Regions from separate parts of the Streptomyces sp. NPDC001514 genome, predicted to be linked through region 2. Evidence: riboswitches for the same ligand, from Rfam matches in the RefSeq annotation. Region 2 holds a riboswitch; each other region holds the start of a gene.
What was found. Region 2 has a riboswitch for cobalamin ahead of cobN (cobaltochelatase subunit CobN). Riboswitches for the same ligand answer to the same signal wherever they lie in the genome.
Positions count from the first base shown of each region.

Region 1: it holds a riboswitch for cobalamin, as region 2 does, so the genes downstream of both, ACWCXB_RS09015 (energy-coupling factor ABC transporter permease) here and cobN (cobaltochelatase subunit CobN) in region 2, are expected to answer to the same signal.
Region 3: it holds a riboswitch for cobalamin, as region 2 does, so the genes downstream of both, ACWCXB_RS10310 (cobalamin biosynthesis protein) here and cobN (cobaltochelatase subunit CobN) in region 2, are expected to answer to the same signal.

Region 1 is NZ_JBSFHO010000006.1:1,283-7,791, reverse strand. Features, by position in the region: gene ACWCXB_RS09035 (hypothetical protein) at 1-323, opposite strand, end outside; gene dhaK (dihydroxyacetone kinase subunit DhaK) at 584-1,576, shown strand; gene dhaL (dihydroxyacetone kinase subunit DhaL) at 1,604-2,200, shown strand; gene dhaM (dihydroxyacetone kinase phosphoryl donor subunit DhaM) at 2,197-2,598, shown strand; cobalamin riboswitch at 2,616-2,835, shown strand; gene ACWCXB_RS09015 (energy-coupling factor ABC transporter permease) at 2,865-3,560, shown strand; gene ACWCXB_RS09010 (energy-coupling factor ABC transporter substrate-binding protein) at 3,557-3,979, shown strand; gene cbiQ (cobalt ECF transporter T component CbiQ) at 3,986-4,735, shown strand; gene ACWCXB_RS09000 (energy-coupling factor ABC transporter ATP-binding protein) at 4,732-5,568, shown strand; gene ACWCXB_RS08995 (oxidoreductase) at 5,663-6,509, shown strand, end outside.
Region 2 is NZ_JBSFHO010000037.1:80,177-86,685, reverse strand. Features, by position in the region: gene ACWCXB_RS30790 (cobalt-precorrin-5B (C(1))-methyltransferase) at 1-626, shown strand, start outside; gene cobJ (precorrin-3B C(17)-methyltransferase) at 643-2,082, opposite strand; gene ACWCXB_RS30780 (precorrin-8X methylmutase) at 2,142-2,783, opposite strand; gene ACWCXB_RS30775 (cobalamin biosynthesis protein CobG) at 2,780-4,165, opposite strand; cobalamin riboswitch at 4,211-4,355, shown strand; gene cobN (cobaltochelatase subunit CobN) at 4,390-6,509, shown strand, end outside.
Region 3 is NZ_JBSFHO010000007.1:61,355-67,863, reverse strand. Features, by position in the region: gene ACWCXB_RS10320 (putative cobaltochelatase) at 1-1,151, opposite strand, end outside; gene ACWCXB_RS10315 (cobyric acid synthase) at 1,438-2,946, opposite strand; gene ACWCXB_RS10310 (cobalamin biosynthesis protein) at 2,943-3,893, opposite strand; cobalamin riboswitch at 3,925-4,064, opposite strand; gene ACWCXB_RS10305 (hypothetical protein) at 4,240-4,461, opposite strand; gene ACWCXB_RS10300 (anion permease) at 4,474-5,751, opposite strand; gene ACWCXB_RS10295 (class II aldolase/adducin family protein) at 6,004-6,509, shown strand, end outside.

The DNA of each region.
Region 1 (6,509 bases), on a different contig from region 2:
CCGTCCCGGTGATACTGCTCTGCCCAGGCCCGACGCTGGATCCGCACCGCGGGGAGCTCGCCCAGCCAGGCCGGAGAGTAGAGATCGGCGATGGCGTCCAGGAGCGTGAACCCCTCCCGGCCGACCTGTTCGGCGCACTCCCGCCGGACGTTTTCCCCTTTCGGAAAACGGTAGTGGTCGATCTTGGCCCCGTAGCGCTCCACCCACTCGGAGTCGATCAACGGCGTCAGCCAGTCCGGGGCGGCTGCGACCAGCGCCTCCAGCGCCAGCTGCAGCGTCTCTCCGACTTCCAGCACCCGCTCTTCCAGCCCGTGCGCGATCAAGCGGGAGCCGAGGTCTTCCCCGCTCGACGAGCTCTCCGGCGGGGAAGCGGCAGCCGTCGCCCCCCGGGTGACCCCGCCGTAGTACGCCCGCGGACGGCGGGCGGCGGTGAACGGCCGAATCGGGCCGGGCGGGTCCTGCGCCCCGCGGGCCGATTGCGCCGATACTGGCAGGACCACGGCGTGCAGCCCGATACCGGCCCCGTCCGACCTGAGCAGACCCCGTCCAGAGTGATCGTTACCAGTCTCATCAGGAGGTTCCCATGAGGATGCTCATCAATGTGCCCGAGACGGTTGTCGCCGATGGCCTGCGGGGACTGGCCGCCGCGCATCCCGAGCTGGCGGTCGACGTCGAGAACCGGGTCGTGCTGCGGGGTGACGCGCCCGTCGCCGGGAAGGTGGCGTTGGTGTCCGGGGGCGGGTCGGGGCACGAGCCGTTGCACGGGGGGTTCGTCGGTCCGGGGATGCTGTCCGCGGCTTGTCCGGGGGAGGTGTTCACCTCACCCGTGCCCGATCAGATGGTCCGGGCCGCGGCCGCCGTGGACAGCGGGGCCGGGGTGTTGTTCGTCGTCAAGAACTACACCGGCGACGTCCTCAATTTCGACATGGCGGCCGAGCTGGCCGAGGACGAGGGCGTCCAGGTCGCCAAGGTGCTGGTGAACGACGACGTGGCGGTGACGGACAGTCTGTACACGGCGGGCCGGCGCGGGACCGGGGCGACGCTGTTCGTGGAGAAGATCGCGGGCGCGGCGGCCGAGGAGGGCATGCCGCTGGAGCGGGTCGAGTCGATCGCCCGGGAGGTGAACGCGCGGTCGCGGAGCTTCGGCGTGGCGCTGAGCGCGGTCACGACACCCGCCAAGGGAAGTCCGACCTTCGACCTCCCGCCCGGCGAACTGGAGTTGGGCATCGGCATCCACGGCGAGCCGGGCCGGGAGCGGCGGCCGATGATGACGTCGCGGGAGATCGCGGACTTCGCGGTGGACGCGGTACTGGAGGACCTCAAGCCCTCCACTCCGGTCCTGGTGCTCGTCAACGGCATGGGGGCGACGCCGCTCCTGGAGCTGTACGGGTTCAACGCCGAGGTGCACCGGGTGCTCGGCGAGCGGAGCGTGCCGGTGGCTCGTACGCTCGTCGGGAACTATGTGACCTCGCTCGACATGGCCGGCTGCTCGGTGACGATCTGCGCGATGGACGAGGAGCTGCTGCGGCTGTGGGATGCGCCCGTGCAGACGCCGGCGCTGCGCTGGGGGCGCTGATCCATGGCACAGGAACCGGAAGCGCGTGTGCTGGACACCGGCTTCTTCCGCCGGTGGATGAACGCCACCGCCGCCGCCGTGGACCGTGAGGCCGGGCACCTCACCGAACTGGACTCGGCGATCGGTGACGCGGACCACGGGAACAACATGCAGCGCGGGTTCACCGCCGTCATGGCCGTGCTGGAGAAGGAGGCGCCCGGCACCCCGGGAGCCGTACTCACCCTGTCCGGGCGGCACTTGATCTCGACGGTCGGCGGGGCTTCCGGGCCGCTGTACGGGACTCTGCTGCGCCGTGCGGGCAAGGTGCTCGGCGACGCGACCGAGGTGTCGCCGGAGCAGCTCGCCGATGCCCTGCGCGCGGGGGTCGCCGCGGTGGCGCAGCTCGGCGGGGCGAAGGCGGGGGACAAGACGATGCTGGACGCGCTGGAGCCGGCCGTGGAGGCGCTGGGCGAGTCGTTCGCCGCCGCCCGGGAGGCCGCCGAGCAGGGCGCGCTCGCGACCGTGCCGATGCTGGCGCGCAAGGGCAGGGCCAGCTACCTGGGCGAGCGCAGCATCGGGCACCAGGACCCGGGCGCCACGTCCTCGGCGCTGCTGATCGCGGCTCTGGAGGAGGCGGCGCGATGAGCCCGGTCGGCATCGTCCTCGTGTCGCACAGCGCACAGCTCGCCGCGTCCGTCGCCGAACTCGCCCGGGGGCTCGCCGGTGGCGCCGCGACGGTGCCGGTCGCACCCGCCGGCGGTACGCCCGACGGCGGTCTCGGCACCAGCTCGGAGCTGATCGCCGCCGCGGCGCAGGAGGTCGACCAGGGCGCGGGCGTGGCCGTACTGGCCGATCTCGGCAGCGCCGTGCTGACGGTGAAATCCCTGCTGGCCGAGGGCGACGAACTGCCGGAGGGGACCCGGCTCGTGGACGCGCCCTTCGTCGAGGGCGCGGTCGCCGCGGTGGTCACCGCGGCGGCGGGCGGCGATCTGGACGCGGTGGAGGCGGCGGCCAAGGAGGCGTACGGCTATCACAAGGTGTGACTGCGCGCATCCGTGCGCGACTTGTGATGTACCTGGTCAAAGCACTAATGTCGCACCGCCTTGGTGAACGGGAAACCGGTGGAGTACCGGTGCGGCCCTCGCCACTGTGATCGGGAAGTCCGGCTCCATCCGCAAGGAAGCCACTGGACCGCCGCGGGAGACCCCGGTGTCCGGGAAGGCGGAGCCCGGGCGGCACTACCCGTCAGCCAGGAGACCGGCCAAGGCGCGTTGTCCATCCACGAGGTGCTGGAGAGGGTCTCCCGACCATGCATATAGCCGAGGGGTACCTGCCCCCGTTGCACGCGGCCGCCTGGGGCGCCGCGTCCGCTCCGTTCGTCGTTCACGGCGTGCGGGCGCTCACCCGCGAGGTCAAGGCCAATCCCGAGTCGACTCTGCTGCTCGGCGCGTCGGGTGCTTTCACCTTCGTTCTGTCGGCGCTCAAGATTCCGTCGGTGACGGGCAGTTGCTCGCACCCCACGGGTACCGGTCTGGGCGCGATCCTGTTCCGACCGCCGATCATGGCGGTGCTCGGCACCATCACCCTGTTGTTCCAGGCGCTGTTGCTCGCGCACGGCGGGCTCACCACGCTCGGCGCCAACGTCTTCTCCATGGCGATCGTCGGGCCGTGGGCCGGATATGCGGCGTACCGGCTGCTGAGGCGGTCCGGACTGCCGCTGATGGTGGGCGTGTTCTTCGGCGCGTTCGTGGCGGACCTGTCCACGTACTGCGTCACCAGCGTGCAGCTGGCGCTGGCGTTCCCGGACCCGAGCAGCGGCTTCATCGGCGCGCTCGCCAAGTTCGGCGGCATCTTCGCGGTCACCCAGATCCCGCTGGCCGTCAGCGAGGGGCTGCTCACGGTGCTGGTGATGCGGCTGCTGGTGCAGTCCAGCAAGGGTGAGCTGACCCGGCTCGGTGTGCTGCTCCAGGGCGGGGACAAGAAGACGGAGGCCGCGGTCCGATGAGCCGTAACGCGAAGATCAACACGCTGCTGCTGGTGGTCGTGGCCGCGCTGGCCGTCCTGCCGCTCGCCCTCGGGCTCGGGGACGACAAGGAGGAGCCGTTCACCGGTGCCGACGGGCAGGCGGAGGCGGCGATCACCGAGATCGATCCGGACTACGAGCCCTGGTTCTCCCCGCTGTACGAACCGCCGTCCGGGGAGATCGAGTCCGCGCTGTTCTCCCTGCAGGCCGCGCTCGGCGCCGGGGTCCTGGCGTACTACTTCGGGCTGCGCAAGGGCCGGCGGCAGGGCGAGGCCCGTGCCGCGGCGGCGGCCGCCAAGGAGGCGAAGGCGGGCGCGGCGGCCGACGGGGACGCGAAGGCGGACGCGGCGGCCGACGCGGACGCGAAGGCGGGCGCGGCCGCCGACGGTCCCGCCGGCTGATCGCCGATGCTGCCGATCGACGCGGCGGCGCACAGCAGTCGCTGGCGCCGCCGCCATCCATGTGAGAAAGCGGTGCTCGGGCTCGGGCTGACGGTCTGTGCCGTCTCGCTGCCGCCGTGGCCGGGTGCCGTGCTGGTCGCGACGGCCACCGTCGCCGTGCTGCTCGGCCCGGCCGGGGTCGCGCCGCGGCAGCTGTGGCGGGCCTGGCGCATCCCGCTCGGGTTCTGTGTGACAGGTGCGGTGCCGCTGCTCTTCGCGGTGGGCGGACCGGACGGGTTCGTGGCGCTCGCACCGGACGGGCCTCTGCACGCGGGGCGGCTGCTGCTGCGGACGTCCGCGGCGTCGCTCGGGGTGCTGCTGTTCGCGTTCACCACCCCGGTGTCCGACGTCCTGCCCCGACTGGTGCGCGCGGGCGTGCCGGCACCGGTGGTCGATGTCGCCCTGGTCATGTACAGGATCAGCTTCCTGCTCCTCGATGCGGTGCACCGGATCCGCGAGGCGCAGGCGGCCCGGCTCGGCCACACCTCCCGCGCGGCGACGTGGCGCTCGCTCGCCGGCCTCGGGGCGACCGCGTTCGTGCGCGCCTTCGACCGGGCCCAGCGGCTCCAGACGGGGCTCGCCGGGCGCGGTTACGACGGGACGCTGCGGGTGCTGGTGCCGCCGGCGTCGGTGTCCGGGCGTTTCCTGGCGGCGACCGGCGGGCTGCTCGCGGGGATCGTCGCCCTCACCCTCGTACTGGAAAGGTCCGTTCTATGAGCACGTCACCCGTGGTGGAGCTGGCCGATGCCGGGTACGCGTACGCCGAGGGACCACAGGTGCTCGCCGGCGTCGATTTCGCCGTGCCCGCGGGCCGCTCGCTGGCGCTGCTCGGCCGCAACGGCAGCGGCAAGACGACCCTGCTGCGGCTGCTCAGCGGCGGGCTGCAGTGCGGCCAGGGGCGGCTGCTCCTGGACGGCGAGCCGGTGGCGTACGACCGCGCCGGGCTGACCCGGCTGCGCACGACCGTGCAGCTCGTCGTGCAGGACCCGGACGACCAGCTCTTCGCGGCGTCCGTCGGCCAGGACGTGTCGTTCGGGCCGATGAATCTGGGGCTGGCGGAGGACGAGGTACGGGCGCGGGTCGCCGAGGCGCTGGAGGCGCTGGACATCACGGCGCTCGAGGACCGGCCGACGCATCTCCTCTCCTACGGTCAGCGCAAACGGGCGGCGATCGCGGGCGCGGTGGCGATGCGGCCGCGGGTGCTGATCCTGGACGAGCCGACCGCGGGCCTCGACCCGCATGGCCAGGAGCGCCTCCTTGAGGTGCTGGACCGGCTCCGGAAGACGGGCACGACCGTGGTCATGGCCACGCACGACGTGGACCTCGCCCTGCGCTGGGCCGACGACGCGGCGGTCCTGTCCCCCGCGGGCCTGCGCACGGGCCCGATCGCCGAGCTCCTCGCCGACCAGGAGCTCCTCGACGCGGCACGGCTGCGCAGGCCGTGGGCGATGGCGGCGACGGAGGTGCTGCGCGCGCACGGCCTGCTGACCGGGGACGCTCCGGGCCCGCGCACCCCGGAGGAACTGGACCGCTGGGCGGTGCCGGCGTAGCGCATCTCACTCCACGCCCGTTGTGCAACTTGTTGCACAACGGCTCCTCGGCGTCTACAAAGGGGGACGACGACACTGCGCGAGGAGGCGCCGGATGACCCCGTACCCGCACCTGTTGAGCCCGCTCGACCTCGGGTTCACGACGCTCCCCAACCGGGTGCTGATGGGCTCCATGCACATCGGCCTGGAGGAGGCGGAGAACGGCTTCGACCGGATGGCCGCCTTCTACGCCGCCCGCGCGCGCGGCGGCGTCGGCCTGATCGTCACCGGCGGTATCGCGCCCAACGAGGAGGGGCGTCCCTACGACGGCGGCGCCAAGCTCACCACCGAGGAGGAGGCCGCACAGCACCGCACGGTGACCGACGCGGTGCACGCGGCGGGCGGCCGGATCGCGATGCAGATCCTGCACTTCGGCCGGTACGCGTACCACCCGCAGCTCGTCGCGCCCAGCGCGCTCCAGGCGCCCATCAGCCCGTTCGTCCCGCGCGCCCTCACCGACGAAGAGGTCGAGCGGACGGTCGACGACTACGTACGGGCCGCGGAGCTGGCCAGGTCCGCGGGCTACGACGGTGTCGAGATCATGGGCTCCGAGGGTTACCTCATCAACGAGTTCATCGCGAGCGCCACCAACCGCCGCAGCGACCGCTGGGGCGGCTCGTACGCGAACCGGACGCGCTTCCCGCGCGAGATCGTCCGCCGCACGCGCGAGCGCGTCGGCGAGGACTTCATCATCATCTACCGTCTCTCGATGCTCGACCTGGTGCCGGGCGGCTCCTCGCTCGAGGAGGTCGTCGCCCTCGCCAAGGAGATCGAGGAGGCCGGCGCGACGATCATCAACACCGGTATCGGCTGGCACGAGGCCCGTATCCCGACGATCGCGACCTCGGTGCCGCGCGGCGCGTACACCTGGGTGACACAGAAGCTGATGGGCGCGGTGTCGG
Region 2 (6,509 bases):
TCGCCCGTTCCACGTGGAACCCCCGCCTCGGCATCCTGGGCGGGCTGTCCATCCTGGGCACGACCGGAATCGTCGTCCCGTACTCGTGCTCGGCGTGGATCGACTCGATCCGGCGCGGCGTGGACGTGGCGCGGGCGGCGGGCCGTACGCACGTCGCCGGGTGTACGGGGTCGACGTCCGAGAAGACCGTCGTCTCGCTGTACGGCCTTCCCGAGGACGCCCTGCTCGACATGGGCGACTTCGCGGGCGCCGTGCTCAAGTACGTACGCCGGCATCCGGTGGAGCGGCTCACCGTCTGCGGCGGCTTCGCCAAGCTGTCGAAACTCGCAGCCGGGCATCTGGATCTGCACTCCGCCCGCTCCCAGGTCGACAAGGGCTTCCTGGCGGAGCTGGCCCGCGCGGGCGGGGCGGACGAGGCGCTGGCGGAGGAGGTCGCGACCGCCAACACGGGCCTCGCCGCGCTGCAGTTGTGCGCCGCGCGCGGCGTGCCCCTGGGCGACCTCGTGGCCGCGACCGCCCGCGACCAGGCGCTCGGAGTGCTCCGGGGCGCACCGGTCACGGTGGACGTGGTGTGCATCGACCGCGCGGGTGCGGTGGTGGGGCGCTCGTCGCCCAAGGGGCCGTGACCCGCGACAGCCGTTTCTAGCTCTCCGGATACGTGCGCGGGGTCCAGACGATCTCCTCGCCCGCCCCCCGCCGCACCGCACGGGTCTGCGACGAGCCGACCAGCAGCAGCGTCCTCATGTCGACCACCGACGGATCCAGTTCGGCGAGGCGCACGATCCGTACGCTCTCCTCCTGGCCGCCCACGTCACGTGCCACGACGACCGGGGTGTCCGGGGCGCGGTGTTCCAGGAGCAGCTCGCGGGCCTTGGCGACCTGCCAGGTGCGGCTGCGCGAGCCCGGGTTGTAGAGGGCCAGTACGAGATCGGCCGCCGCCGCGGCGCGCAGCCGCTCCGCGATGACCTCCCACGGCTTGAGCCGGTCGGAGAGCGAGATCGTCGCGTAGTCGTGGCCCAGCGGAGCACCCGCGCGAGCTGCCGCCGCGTTCGCCGCGGTGACACCCGGCAGAACGCGTACGGGCAAGTCCGCGTACGCATCCTGGGACGCCACCTCCAGCACCGCCGTGGCCATCGCGAAGACGCCCGGGTCGCCGCCCGACACCACGGCCACCCGCCGCCCGCGCCGGGCGAGGTCCAGCGCGAACTCCGCCCGCTCCGACTCCACCTTGTTGTCGGAGCCGTGGCGCCGCTGGCCGGGACGCACGGGCACCCGGTCCAGGTACGTCGTGTAGCCGACCAGGTCGTCGGCGGAGGCGAGGGCCCCCCGGGTCTCGGGGGTCAGCCACAGCGGCCCCGCCGGGCCGGTGCCCACGACGACGACCTCACCCTCGGGGCGCGCTGCCGGAGGCACCTCGTCGATACGGCTCGGCAGCACCGCCACCGAGAAGTACGGCACCGAATCCGGGTCCACGTCGGCCAGCCGTTCCGTGCGCTCGCCGTCCATCGTGGCGCGCTCGACGTACCGCGCGTCGCCGAGCCGCCCCGCGCGCTCCAGCGCACGGCGGACCGCCGGGAAGGTCCGCCCCAGCTTCATCACCACCGCCGAGTCGGTCGAGGCGAGACGGGCCGTCAGCTCCTCCTCCGGCAGCGTGCCGGGGATGATCGTCAGCACCTCCTCGGCCTCGCACAGCGGCTCACCGAGGCGCGCGGCGGCAGCGCTCACCGAGGTGACCCCGGGGATCACCTCGGTCGGATAGCGGTGGGCCAGCCGCTTGTGCATGTGCTGGTACGAGCCGTAGAAGAGCGGGTCGCCCTCCGCGAGCACGGCGACGGTCCGCCCCGCGTCGAGGTGCGCCGCGAGCCGCTCCGCCGCCTCCTCGTAGAAGTCGTTGAGCGCACCGCGGTAGCCGCCGGGGTGGTCGGTGGTCTCGACCGTGATGGGGTACATCAGCCGCTCCTCGATGTGGTCGGGGCGCAGATGCCTCGCCACGATCGAGCGGGCGATGGAACGGCCGTGCCGGGCGCAGTGGTACGCGACGACGTCCGCCTCCGCGACGGCCTCGACCGCCCGCAGGGTCATCAGGGACGGGTCGCCGGGACCGAGTCCCACTCCGTACAGTCGGCCGACCTGCTGCGTGCTCACTCTGCCTCACTCGCTATCGCGTTGATCGCTGCCGCGGCCATGGCGCTGCCGCCCCGCCGCCCTCGTACCACCAGGTGCTCGATGCCGCTGCCGTGTCCGGCGAGCGCGTCCTTGGACTCGGCCGCGCCGATGAAGCCGACCGGGACACCGATGACCGCGGCCGGGCGCGGAGCACCCTCCTCGATCATCTCCAGGAGCCGGAAGAGGGCGGTGGGCGCGTTGCCGACGGCGACGACCGAGCCTTCGAGGCGGTCGCGCCACAGTTCGAGGGCGGCGGCGCTGCGGGTCGTGCCGAGCTCGGCGGCGAGCGCGGGCACGGACGGGTCGGAGAGCGTGCAGATGACCTCGTTGTCGGCGGGCAGCCGCTTGCGGGTGACGCCGCTGGCGACCATCCGGGCGTCGCAGAGGATGGGCGCGCCGGCTCGCAGGGCCTCGCGTGCGCGGGCCACCACATCGGGGGAGTGGACGAGATCGCGGACCAGGTCGACCATGCCGCAGGCGTGGATCATCCGCACCGCGACCTGGCTGACGTCGGCGGGGAGCGCGGCGAGATCGGCCTCGGCGCGGATGGTGGCAAAGGACTGGCGGTAGATCTCCGCGCCGTCCTTCTCGTAGTCGAACACTGTGCTCTCGCTCATCTCGTGACGGTCGTTGTACGGGCCGCCGCAACCGCGTCGGCCAGGCCCTGGTCTGTCGGTACGTCGGCGCCGTGCACGGTCACCCGGTACGTGCCGGCCGCCGTGGCCACGACGTCCACGTACTCCCCGTGGGGATGCCCGCAGCGCCGCTCGCAGCCCGACCAGTACACGGGCAGCCCGCCCCGGCCGGGTGTCGCGTCCGCCCGTACGTCGGACAGGGACTTGGCGCACCCGGGCCGGCCGGTGCAGGCGCCGACGCCGTACCAGGGGGAGTCGGTGCCGGTGATGAACCCCGCCTGCCCGAGCGCGGCGAGCCGCTCCTCGGCCGCGTCCCGGTTCCCGAAACCGGGCACGACGACCCCGCGCCAGGGGGTGAGGCGTACGTGGCCGCCGGGCGCGGGGAGCAGCGCGCGCACCTGCGCGACGGTGAGCCGCCCGAGCGGCGCGAAGACGGACAGGGCCCAGGCGCGAGGCCCCTCCAGGACCCCTGGCAGGGTGCGCCCTGCGGGCGGGCTTGCATCGGTGCCGTCCGGTCGCCCGGTGTGTCCGACCTCCATCGCCGGACGGGCTTGGGGTGTGCCGGTACCGCGGGGCGAATCCGCGTGTCCGTCCTCGAACGCCGGACCGGCTTCACAGGCGATGCCCGCCGCCTCCAGATACGTCCCCACGGCAATGTCCTGCCCAGCGGGCAGCTCTCGCACCCGCCACGCCCCCGTGCCCGAGGCCTCCGCCGCCGCGAGGAATGCCTCGGCGGCCGCGAGGGCGGCCCGCGGGGCGTCGGCGGCCGGGACGCGGAAGGCGTGCCGGCCGACCCGTACGACCGCCGCACTCCCCGGCTCTGCGAGCAAGGTCACATCCGCGCCGAGCCCCGCCACATCCCCGCGCCCGTCGTCCAGGGCGAACAGGAAACGTCCGGACAGCCCGGCAGCCCAGGCGCTCGCGCACAGCAGCGCGTCCAGCTCGCGCGCCCACAACTGCACGTCGGCGCAGCCGAGTCCGTCGAGTCCGGCCAGCGGCGAGGCCACCACGTTCCGTACCCGCTCGTGGGTGTCGGAGGGGAGCAGTGCTGCCTCCCGGAGCAGCGCCGCGAGTTCGGCTCCGCACCCCTCGCCGAGTCCGCGCAGCTCCGCATTTCCCCGGGAGGTGACGGTCAGAGCACCGTCGCCCAGCGTCTCCGCCGCGTCGGCCAGAACAGTCAGCTGACGAAGTGTCAAAAGACCTGCGGGCAGGCGGAGTCGGGCGAGTCGCCCGTCGTCCGCCGGGTGCAGCCGCAGCGCACCCGGGCAGGCATCACCCCGGTCCCGTATGCGGGGTTCGCCCCGGTCCGGGGGTGTTGGCGGTGTGGGCGGCATGGCGGCGAGCATACCCACGTCCCTACCCATGTTCTTCGGGCGTCCTTCGAGGTGACCGCCCCCGCGGCCGGGGGCAGCCTCTACTATGCAGACGGCACAGGGTCCCAGGACCCTAGGGAGGAAGCCCGGTGAGAATCCGGCGCGGTCCCGCCACTGTGAACCGGGCCTCGTCCACGAGGTCCGGTGAGTCAGGAACTCCCGCCGTCCTACGACCACCCGGGGCGCGGACACCCCGAGGAAGGCCTGCGCACGCGATGACGCACGCGACGATCCTGCTGCTGTCGACCTCCGACACCGACCTGCTCAGCGCCCGCGCGGCGAACACCGGGGACGGCCCGGTGGCGTACCGGTTCGCGAATCCGTCCCGCCTCGCGCTCGACGACGTGCCCGCGCTCCTCGACGGCACGGACCTCGTCGTCGTACGCCTCCTCGGCGGCATCCGCGCCTGGCAGGAGGGCCTCGACCTGCTGCTCGCGCAGGAGCGGCCCGTGGTTGTCCTCACAGGCGAACAGGCCCCCGACGCCCAGCTGATGGAGGCCTCCACCGTCCCCATCGGCATCGCGGCCGAGGCGCACGCCTACCTCGCGCACGGCGGCCCGGCCAACCTGGAGCAGCTCGCCCGCTTCCTGTCCGACACGGTCCTGCTCACGGGCCATGGCTTCGAGCCCCCGGCCCCGGCGCCCACCTGGGGCCCCCTCGACCGCACCCCGCGCAGCACCACCGGCCCCACCGTGGCCGTGCTCTACTACCGCGCCCACCACATGAGCGGCAACACCGCCTTCGTCGGCGCCCTCTGCGACGCCATCGAGGACGCCGGGGGCCAGGCCAGGCCGCTCTACGTGGCATCCCTCCGCGCCCCCGAGCCCGAGCTGCTCGACCAGCTCCGCGATGCCGACGCCGTCGTCACCACCGTTCTCGCCGCGGGCGGCACCAGGCCCGCCGAGGCGCAGGCCGGCGGCGACGACGAGTCCTGGGACGCGGGCGCGCTCGCCGCGCTCGACGTGCCCGTCCTGCAGGCGCTGTGCCTGACCGGGCCGCGCAGCACGTGGGAGGAGAACGACGAGGGCCTGTCCCCGCTGGACGCCGCCAGCCAGGTCGCGGTCCCCGAGTTCGACGGCCGCCTCATCACCGTCCCGTTCTCCTTCAAGGAGATCGACGAGGACGGCCTCCCGGCCTACGTCGCCGATGCCGAGCGCGCGGCCCGCGTCGCCGGAATCGCCGTACGCCACGCCCGGCTGCGCCACATCCCCAACGCGGAGAAGCGCCTCGCCCTGGTCCTGTCCGCGTACCCGACGAAGCACTCGCGCATCGGCAACGCCGTCGGCCTCGACACCCCCGCCTCCGCCGTCGTTCTTCTGCGCCGGCTCCGCGACGAGGGCTACGACTTCGGTGCCGAGGACATCCCCGGCCTCGCATCGGGCGACGGCGACGAGCTGATCCGCGCGCTCATCGAGGCGGGCGGCCACGACCAGGACTGGCTCACCGAGGAGCAGCTCGCCCGCAACCCGGTCCGTATCCCGGCCGCCGACTACAAGCGCTGGTACGCCACCCTCCCGCAGGAGCTGCGCGAGCACGTGGAGCAGCACTGGGGCCCCGCGCCCGGCGAGATGTTCCTGGACCGCTCCCGCAACCCCGAGGGCGACATCGTGCTGGCCGCCCTGCGGCGCGGCAATCTGCTCATCCTCATCCAGCCGCCGCGCGGCTTCGGCGAGAACCCGATCGCGATCTACCACGACCCCGATCTGCCGCCCTCGCACCACTACCTCGCCGCCTACCGCTGGATCGCGGCCGCGAAGGACGACGGCGGCTTCGGTGCCGACGCGATGATCCACCTCGGCAAGCACGGCAACCTGGAGTGGCTGCCCGGCAAGAACGCGGGCCTGTCCGCCGCCTGCGCGCCCGACGCGGCGCTCGGCGACCTGCCGCTCGTCTACCCGTTCCTGGTCAACGACCCGGGCGAGGGCACCCAGGCCAAGCGCCGCGTGCACGCCACGCTCATCGACCATCTCGTCCCGCCGATGGCCCGCGCCGACTCGTACGGCGACATCGCGCGCCTGGAGCAGCTGCTCGACGAGTACGCGCAGATCTCCTCCATGGACCCGGCGAAGCTCCCGGCCATCCGTGCCCAGATCTGGACGCTGATCCAGGCCGCGAGGCTCGACCACGACCTGGGGCTCGACGACAGGCCGGACGACGACGGCTTCGACGACTTCCTGCTCCACGTCGACGGCTGGCTGTGCGAGGTCAAGGACGCCCAGATCCGTGACGGTCTGCACGTCCTCGGTGGCGCGCCGACCGGCCCGGAGCGCGTCAATCTCGTCCTGGCGATCCTGCGTGCCCGCCAGATCTGGGGCGGCACCCAGGCCCTGCCCGG
Region 3 (6,509 bases), on a different contig from region 2:
GCTGCGGCATCGGGCCCCTGCGACTGGGGCGGAATCCCGCCCCCGCCGCCCGGGCCGCCGCCGGGCCCGCCCTCCGGGCCGTCCGGGCCGTCGGGATCCGGATCCGGATCGTGGTCGGGGTCGTGCTGCGGCTCGTCGTCCCCGTCGAATTGCTCCAGGGTCTCGTCGAGTTTCTCCTCGTCGAGGCCGGGCGCGTCGAAGGGGTTGCGCCGACGCCGGTGGGGGAGTGCGAGGAGCGCCGCCTGCCGCACGTCCTCCTCGAGTACGTCCGTACGCCCCGCCCACGCGGCCAGTGCCGTCGCCGTGCGCGCCATCACGATGTCGGCGCGCATGCCGTCCACCTCGAACGCCGCGCAGGTCGCCGCGATCCGGCGCAGCGCCCCGTCACCCAGCACCACGCTGGGCAGCAGCGCCCGCGCGGCCACGATCCGCTCGCGCAGCGCCGCCTCCTCGTCCGCCCAGCGAGCCGCGAAGCCGGCCGGGTCGTCGTCGTATGCCAACCGGCGCCGAACGACCTCGACCCGCTGCTCCGGCTCCCGCGACGCCGCCACCTCGACCGTCAGCCCGAACCGGTCCAGCAACTGCGGCCGCAGCTCGCCCTCTTCGGGGTTCATCGTCCCCACGAGCAGGAAGCGCGCGGCATGCCGTACGGACACGCCCTCGCGCTCCACGTACGAGGCGCCCATGGCGGCCGCGTCCAGCAGGAGGTCCACCAGGTGGTCGTGGAGGAGGTTGACCTCGTCGACGTAGAGAATGCCGCGGTGCGCGTCCGCGAGCAGCCCGGGCTCGAACGCCTTCACCCCCTCCGCGAGGGCCCGCTCGATGTCGAGCGCCCCGACCAGCCGGTCCTCCGAGGCCCCGACGGGCAGCTCGACCATCCGGGCCGGCCGCGCCGTACCGGGTGCCGCCTCGTGCGGCCCGTCCGGACACCCCGGATCCGGCGCCCCCGGCGCACACGAGAACCGGCATCCGGCGACCACGTCCACGTCCGGCATGAGCACCGCGAGTGCCCGTACGGCGGTCGACTTGGCCGTGCCCTTCTCCCCGCGCACGAGCACACCGCCGACCGCCGGGCTCACCGCGTTGAGCAGCAGGGCCAGCCGCAGGTCGTCCATCCCGACGACCGCGGTGAACGGATAGGGGGTGCTCATCGCCTGATCACTCCTTCGCTGAAGCCGCGCCGGTTGCGCGGCTCGTTCGTACCCTGCCGAGGGCCCGGGCCGGTGTGGCCGTCCTCGAGCGCCGTACGGGCTTGGTGTGTGCCCGGTACCGCGGGGTGGGGCGGGGTGTCCGTCCTCGAACGCCGGACGGGCTGAAGAACAGCCCCGCGGGCGTTCGAGGCGCGGGGGTTCGGGGGCGGAGCCCCCAGGGACGTGGTCCGGGGCGGAGCCCCGGTTCGGGAAGGGGCGGGGTGGGGCGAGGGCCCACCGCAGGCGCTCACGGCGCACCAGGTGCGATGAACGGCAGGCCCGAGGGCGCGCCGCCCTCGATCAGCCGCAGCAGCGCGTCCGTGTCCGCGTGTTCCGCGATCAGATCGCCCAGCCGGTCCAACTGCTCCTCGCGCAACGCGCCGAAGCTCGTGTCCGGGGCCGGCACGAAGCGCCGGCCCGCCGCCGCCGCGACCACCCGCAGGAACGCCCGCCGGAAGCCGTCGCTCTCCAGCGAGCCGTGCCAGTGCGTCCCCCACACCGACCCCACCCTGCAGCCGTCCAAGAAGGGCTCACCGCCGAGGACTTCGGCGACACCGTGGTGGATCTCGTACCCCTCGACCCGCTCGCCGAGCGCCTCGCCGACCGGCCGCGCCAACGTCTTCTCGCGCGCGAACCGCACCCGCACCGGCAGCAGCCCGAGGCCGTCCACCTCGCCCGCCCGTGACTCGACGTCGTCCTCGATACGTTCGCCCAGGACCTGGAAGCCGCCGCAGATGCCCAGCACCGGCAGGCCGGCCGCCGCACGCCGGGCGATGGCATCGGCCAGTCCCCGCTCACGCAGCCACTCCAGTGCGCGGACGGTGCCGCGCGTGCCGGGCACGACCACCAGGTCGGCGTCGGCGAGTTCCTCGGCGCGGTCCACGAAGCGCACGACCACCCCCGGTTCGGCCGCCAGCGCGTCCACATCGGTGAAGTTGGACATGAGCGGCACCGCGCACACGGCGACCCGCAGCACGTCCTCGCCGACCGGCGGGGCGACCACGGACTCGCGCACCGCACCCCGCAGGGAGACCCTCAGCCCGTCCTCCTCGTCGATGCCGAGGCCGTGCGCGTACGGCAGGACTCCGTACGTCCGCCGCCCGGTCAGCCCGTGCAGCATCTCCAACCCCGGTTCCAGCAGCGACACATCGCCCCGGAACTTGTTGACGAGGTAGCCCGCGATCAGCTCCTGGTCCTCCGGGGCGAGCAGCGCCGTCGTACCGAAGAACTGCGCGAAGACCCCGCCCCGGTCGATGTCCCCGACCACCAGCACCGGGAAACGCGCCGCCCGCGCGATGCCCATGTTCACGATGTCGGTGCGGCGCAGATTGATCTCGGCGGGGCTGCCCGCGCCTTCGCAGATGACGGCGTCGTACGTGCTCCGCAGCTCCTCCAGGCACTCCACGACCGGTTCGAACAGCTCTCGCTGCCTTCCACCGTGGTAGCCGCGCGCACTCAGCTCGCCCACCGGCTTGCCCATCAGGACGACCTGGCTGGAGCGGTCGCTGCCCGGCTTGAGCAGCACGGGGTTCATGAGCGCCGAGGGCTCCACGCGCGCCGCCTGCGCCTGCATGGCCTGCGCCCGCCCTATCTCCGCACCCTCGCGGGTCACAAAGGAGTTGAGGGACATGTTCTGTCCCTTGAAGGGCGCGACCTTCACCCCCTGGCGCACCAGCCACCGGCAGATCCCCGCCGTGACGACGCTCTTGCCCGCGTCCGACGTCGTCCCGGCGACCAGCAGTCCGCCCCCGCTCATGCACGCCTCCCCTTCAGGGCCCCGGCGGCCAGCCGCGCGCCCGCGCACGCCACGAGCGCCAGTACGCCCACGCGCCGCGAGAGCCGTACCGCACGCTCGATGTCCGTGACCTCGACGGCCCGGCCGCCGCCGTTGAGCACGGGCCGGTGCTCGACCCGTCCGGCGTACGAGAGCGTCCCGCCGAGCCGTACGCCGAGCGCCCCCGCGAACGAGGCCTCCACCGGGCCCGCGTTGGGGCTCGGGTGCTTCGCGGCGTCGGCGCGCCAGGCTCGTACGGCACCACGCGGGTCGCCCCCCGCGAGGACCGCCAGTCCGGCGGTGAGGCGGGCGCCCGGCCAGCCCGCGACATCGTCGAGCCGCGCCGACGCCCAGCCGTACCGCCGGTAGCGGGGCGACTTGTGACCCACCATCGCGTCCAGCGTGTTCACGGCACGGAAGCCCACCAGACCCGGGACTCCGCCGAGCGCGCCCCACACGAGCGCGCCGACGACCGCGTCGGAGGTGTTCTCGGCGACGGATTCGACGACCGCGCGGGCGATTCCGGGGCCGTCCAGCGCCTGCGGGTCCCGCCCGCACAGATGCGGCAGCCGCTCTCTCGCGACCTCGATGTCCCCGGCCGCCAGCGCCCCGCCGATCGCCCGGGCCTCCCGTCCCAGCGACGTTCCGCCGACGACCGCCCAGGTGGCGGCCGCAGTCAGCGCGATCGACGCCGTACGGGAACGGCGTACGGAGGCAGCGGCCAGCGCGCCCGCTGTGATGGCGCCCCCGGCGCACACGGCGGTGTGCACCGCGCCCCACCCGCGGTGGTCGCGCCACAGCGCCCGCTCGACGGCAGCGGCGGCCCGGCCGAACGCGGCGACCGGATGTCCTCGGCGCGGATCGCCGAAGAGCAGGTCGCCGGCGAGTCCGGCAGCTGCACCGCATGCAAAGGTCCGCTCTGCACGCATGTTCGTCCTCACTCAGGGTCCGCGCCCTGGCTCGACGTGACCGGCGGTGAGAGTTCCTGGCTCCGGGAGTGGAGTGCACCCGTGACAGTGGCGGGACCGCGCCGGACTCGCACCGGCTTCCTCTTCTGCCGCCGTAAATGGCTCCGGAAGTCCACCACGGCCGCGAACACCCGTCAACTCGCCCTTGACCTGCGGCGGGACAGTGTGCGGAGTGCCACATGGGGCGCACGCGGGGGCGCACACGACAGGGGCCGGACCCACCCGGAGGTGTGCCCGGCCCCTGTACCGAGGACGGTGTCGCGCCGGCCTTGGGACGGCGTCGTGTGACGACGTCGTCCCAAGGTGATCAGACGACGATCAGATAGATCCCGTAGGTCACCGCTGCCGCGCAGAGCGCGAAGCAGGCGTACGCACCCGTGCGGGCGAGTACGGCGGAGCCTCCCTGCGCGGCCGCGGACTCCTGCTTGGAGAGGCCCGCGATGCCCAGGGTGAACAGGCCCACGAGGGCCACGGTGACGATGAGGCTCACGCCGAAGACGGAGCCCAGAGCTGCCCAGTCGATCTTCATGCTGTTCTTTCCTTACACCGTGGCGGCGGGCGTCGGGGCGGTCGAGGGCGCCGTGGCGGTCTCGGCGGCCGGGGCGGGGATCGTGGCCCTCAGGTCCTCGGGCTCGGTCGCCGCGGCGGTGGCGACACCGGCCGGGGGCGGGGTGACGGCCGCGATGGCGGTGGTGATCACACCCGCGGGCTCGGCGGTCTCGTCGTCCGTGACGTTCGTGTGGTCGACCGGCTTGCGGCGCGAGAGGGACCAGATGACCGCGGCACCCGCGATCAGCAGCACCGCCACGGCCCCGACGCCCCAGGTGCCCAGGCCGGTCAGGAACTCGGCGCCGGCGGCGACCAGCGCAGCGGCCGGCAGCGTCAGGCCCCAGGCGATGAACATCCGGGTGGCGGTGGACCAGCGGACCACGCCGCCCTTGCGGCCGAGGCCGGCGCCCATGACCGCGCCGGAGCAGGACTGGGTGGTGGAGAGCGAGAAGCCGAGGTGCGAGGAGGCCAGGATGACCGTCGCGGCGCTGGTCTGGGCGGCGAAGCCCTGCTGCGGCCGGAGGTCGGTCAGGCCCTTGCCCATGGTGCGGATGATGCGCCAGCCGCCCAGGTACGTACCGAGCGCGATCGCCGTACCGGCGGAGACGATCACCCACATCGGCGGGTTCGAGCCGGGGGCGAGGACGCCGCCGGTGACCAGGGCCAGGGTGATGACGCCCATGGTCTTCTGCGCGTCGTTGGTGCCGTGGGCGAGGGAGACGAGCCCGGCCGAAGCGATCTGGCCGGCGCGGTAGCCCATGGACGTGGCCTTGTCGTCCGCCTTGCTGCCGATGCGGTACGTCAGCTTGGTCGCGAGGAGCGCGGCGAGACCGGCGACGATCGGGGCGGCGACGGCCGGGATCAGGACCTTCGTGACGATGGTCCCGCCGTTGACGGCGGAGAAACCGGCGGACATCACGGCTGCGCCGATGAGACCGCCGAAGAGCGCGTGAGAGGAGCTGGACGGCAGGCCCAGCAGCCAGGTGGAGAGGTTCCACAGAATGGCGCCGACGAGCGCCGCGAAGATCACTTCGGTGCGGATGCCCTCTTCGTTGATGATCCCGCCGGAGATCGTCTTGGCGACCTCGACGGACAGGAATGCGCCGACAAGATTCAGCACGGCGGACATGGCCACCGCCGTCTTGGGCTTGAGCGCGCCGGTCGAGATGGTCGTCGCCATCGCGTTGGCTGTGTCGTGGAAACCGTTCGTGAAATCGAACACGAGAGCGGTGATGATCACGATCCCGAGGAGAAGCGTGATGTTTTCCATTTACCCAGGCTTCTTTTGGACGTCAGTGGCTCGGCGACCGTAAGCAACCTGGGTGAACGGAAGATGAACTGAGGCAGGCGGTGTGGTGTCTCAACCTGGTTACAGCCGTTCCGCTTGTGCAGGGAGAAGCGCCAGAAACCGGGCAGGGGCCCGGCAGCGGGCGGGTGGCGACCCCCTTCGGCCGGGGCTGCCGGGCCGCCGAGGAGATCCTGGTCACTCCGGAGGCCGACGCCGTGGTGGAAGGATCACCGCATGACCAGGCAGCAGGGGCAGGGGCAGCAGCAGGAGCAAGGGCAGGACGGGATCGGGCGGGCCTGGGCGGACCTCGTGGCCACCGCCCGCAGAACCGCGGCGGACGGACTCGTCGTCGGGACCTCGGGCAATGTCTCCGTACGGGTCGCCACGGATGACGGCGACCTGGTCCTGGTCACCCCGAGCGGAGTGCCCTACGACCGGCTCGGCGCGGAGGCGCCCGTCGCCGTCGGCCTCGACGGTCGGCAGATGCTCGGCGAGCTCACCCCCACCAGTGAGCTGCCGCTGCATCTGGAGATCTACCGGGCCACGGACGCGGCCGCCGTCGTGCACACCCATGCTGTGCACGCCACCGCCGTCTCCACCCTGGTCACCGAGCTGCCACTGATCCACTACATGGCCGCGGCCCTCGGCGGCCCTGTACGCGTCGCCCCGTACGCCCTCTACGGAACGGACGAGCTGGCCGCGAACATGCTCCGGGCCCTGGCGGACCGCACGGGATGCCT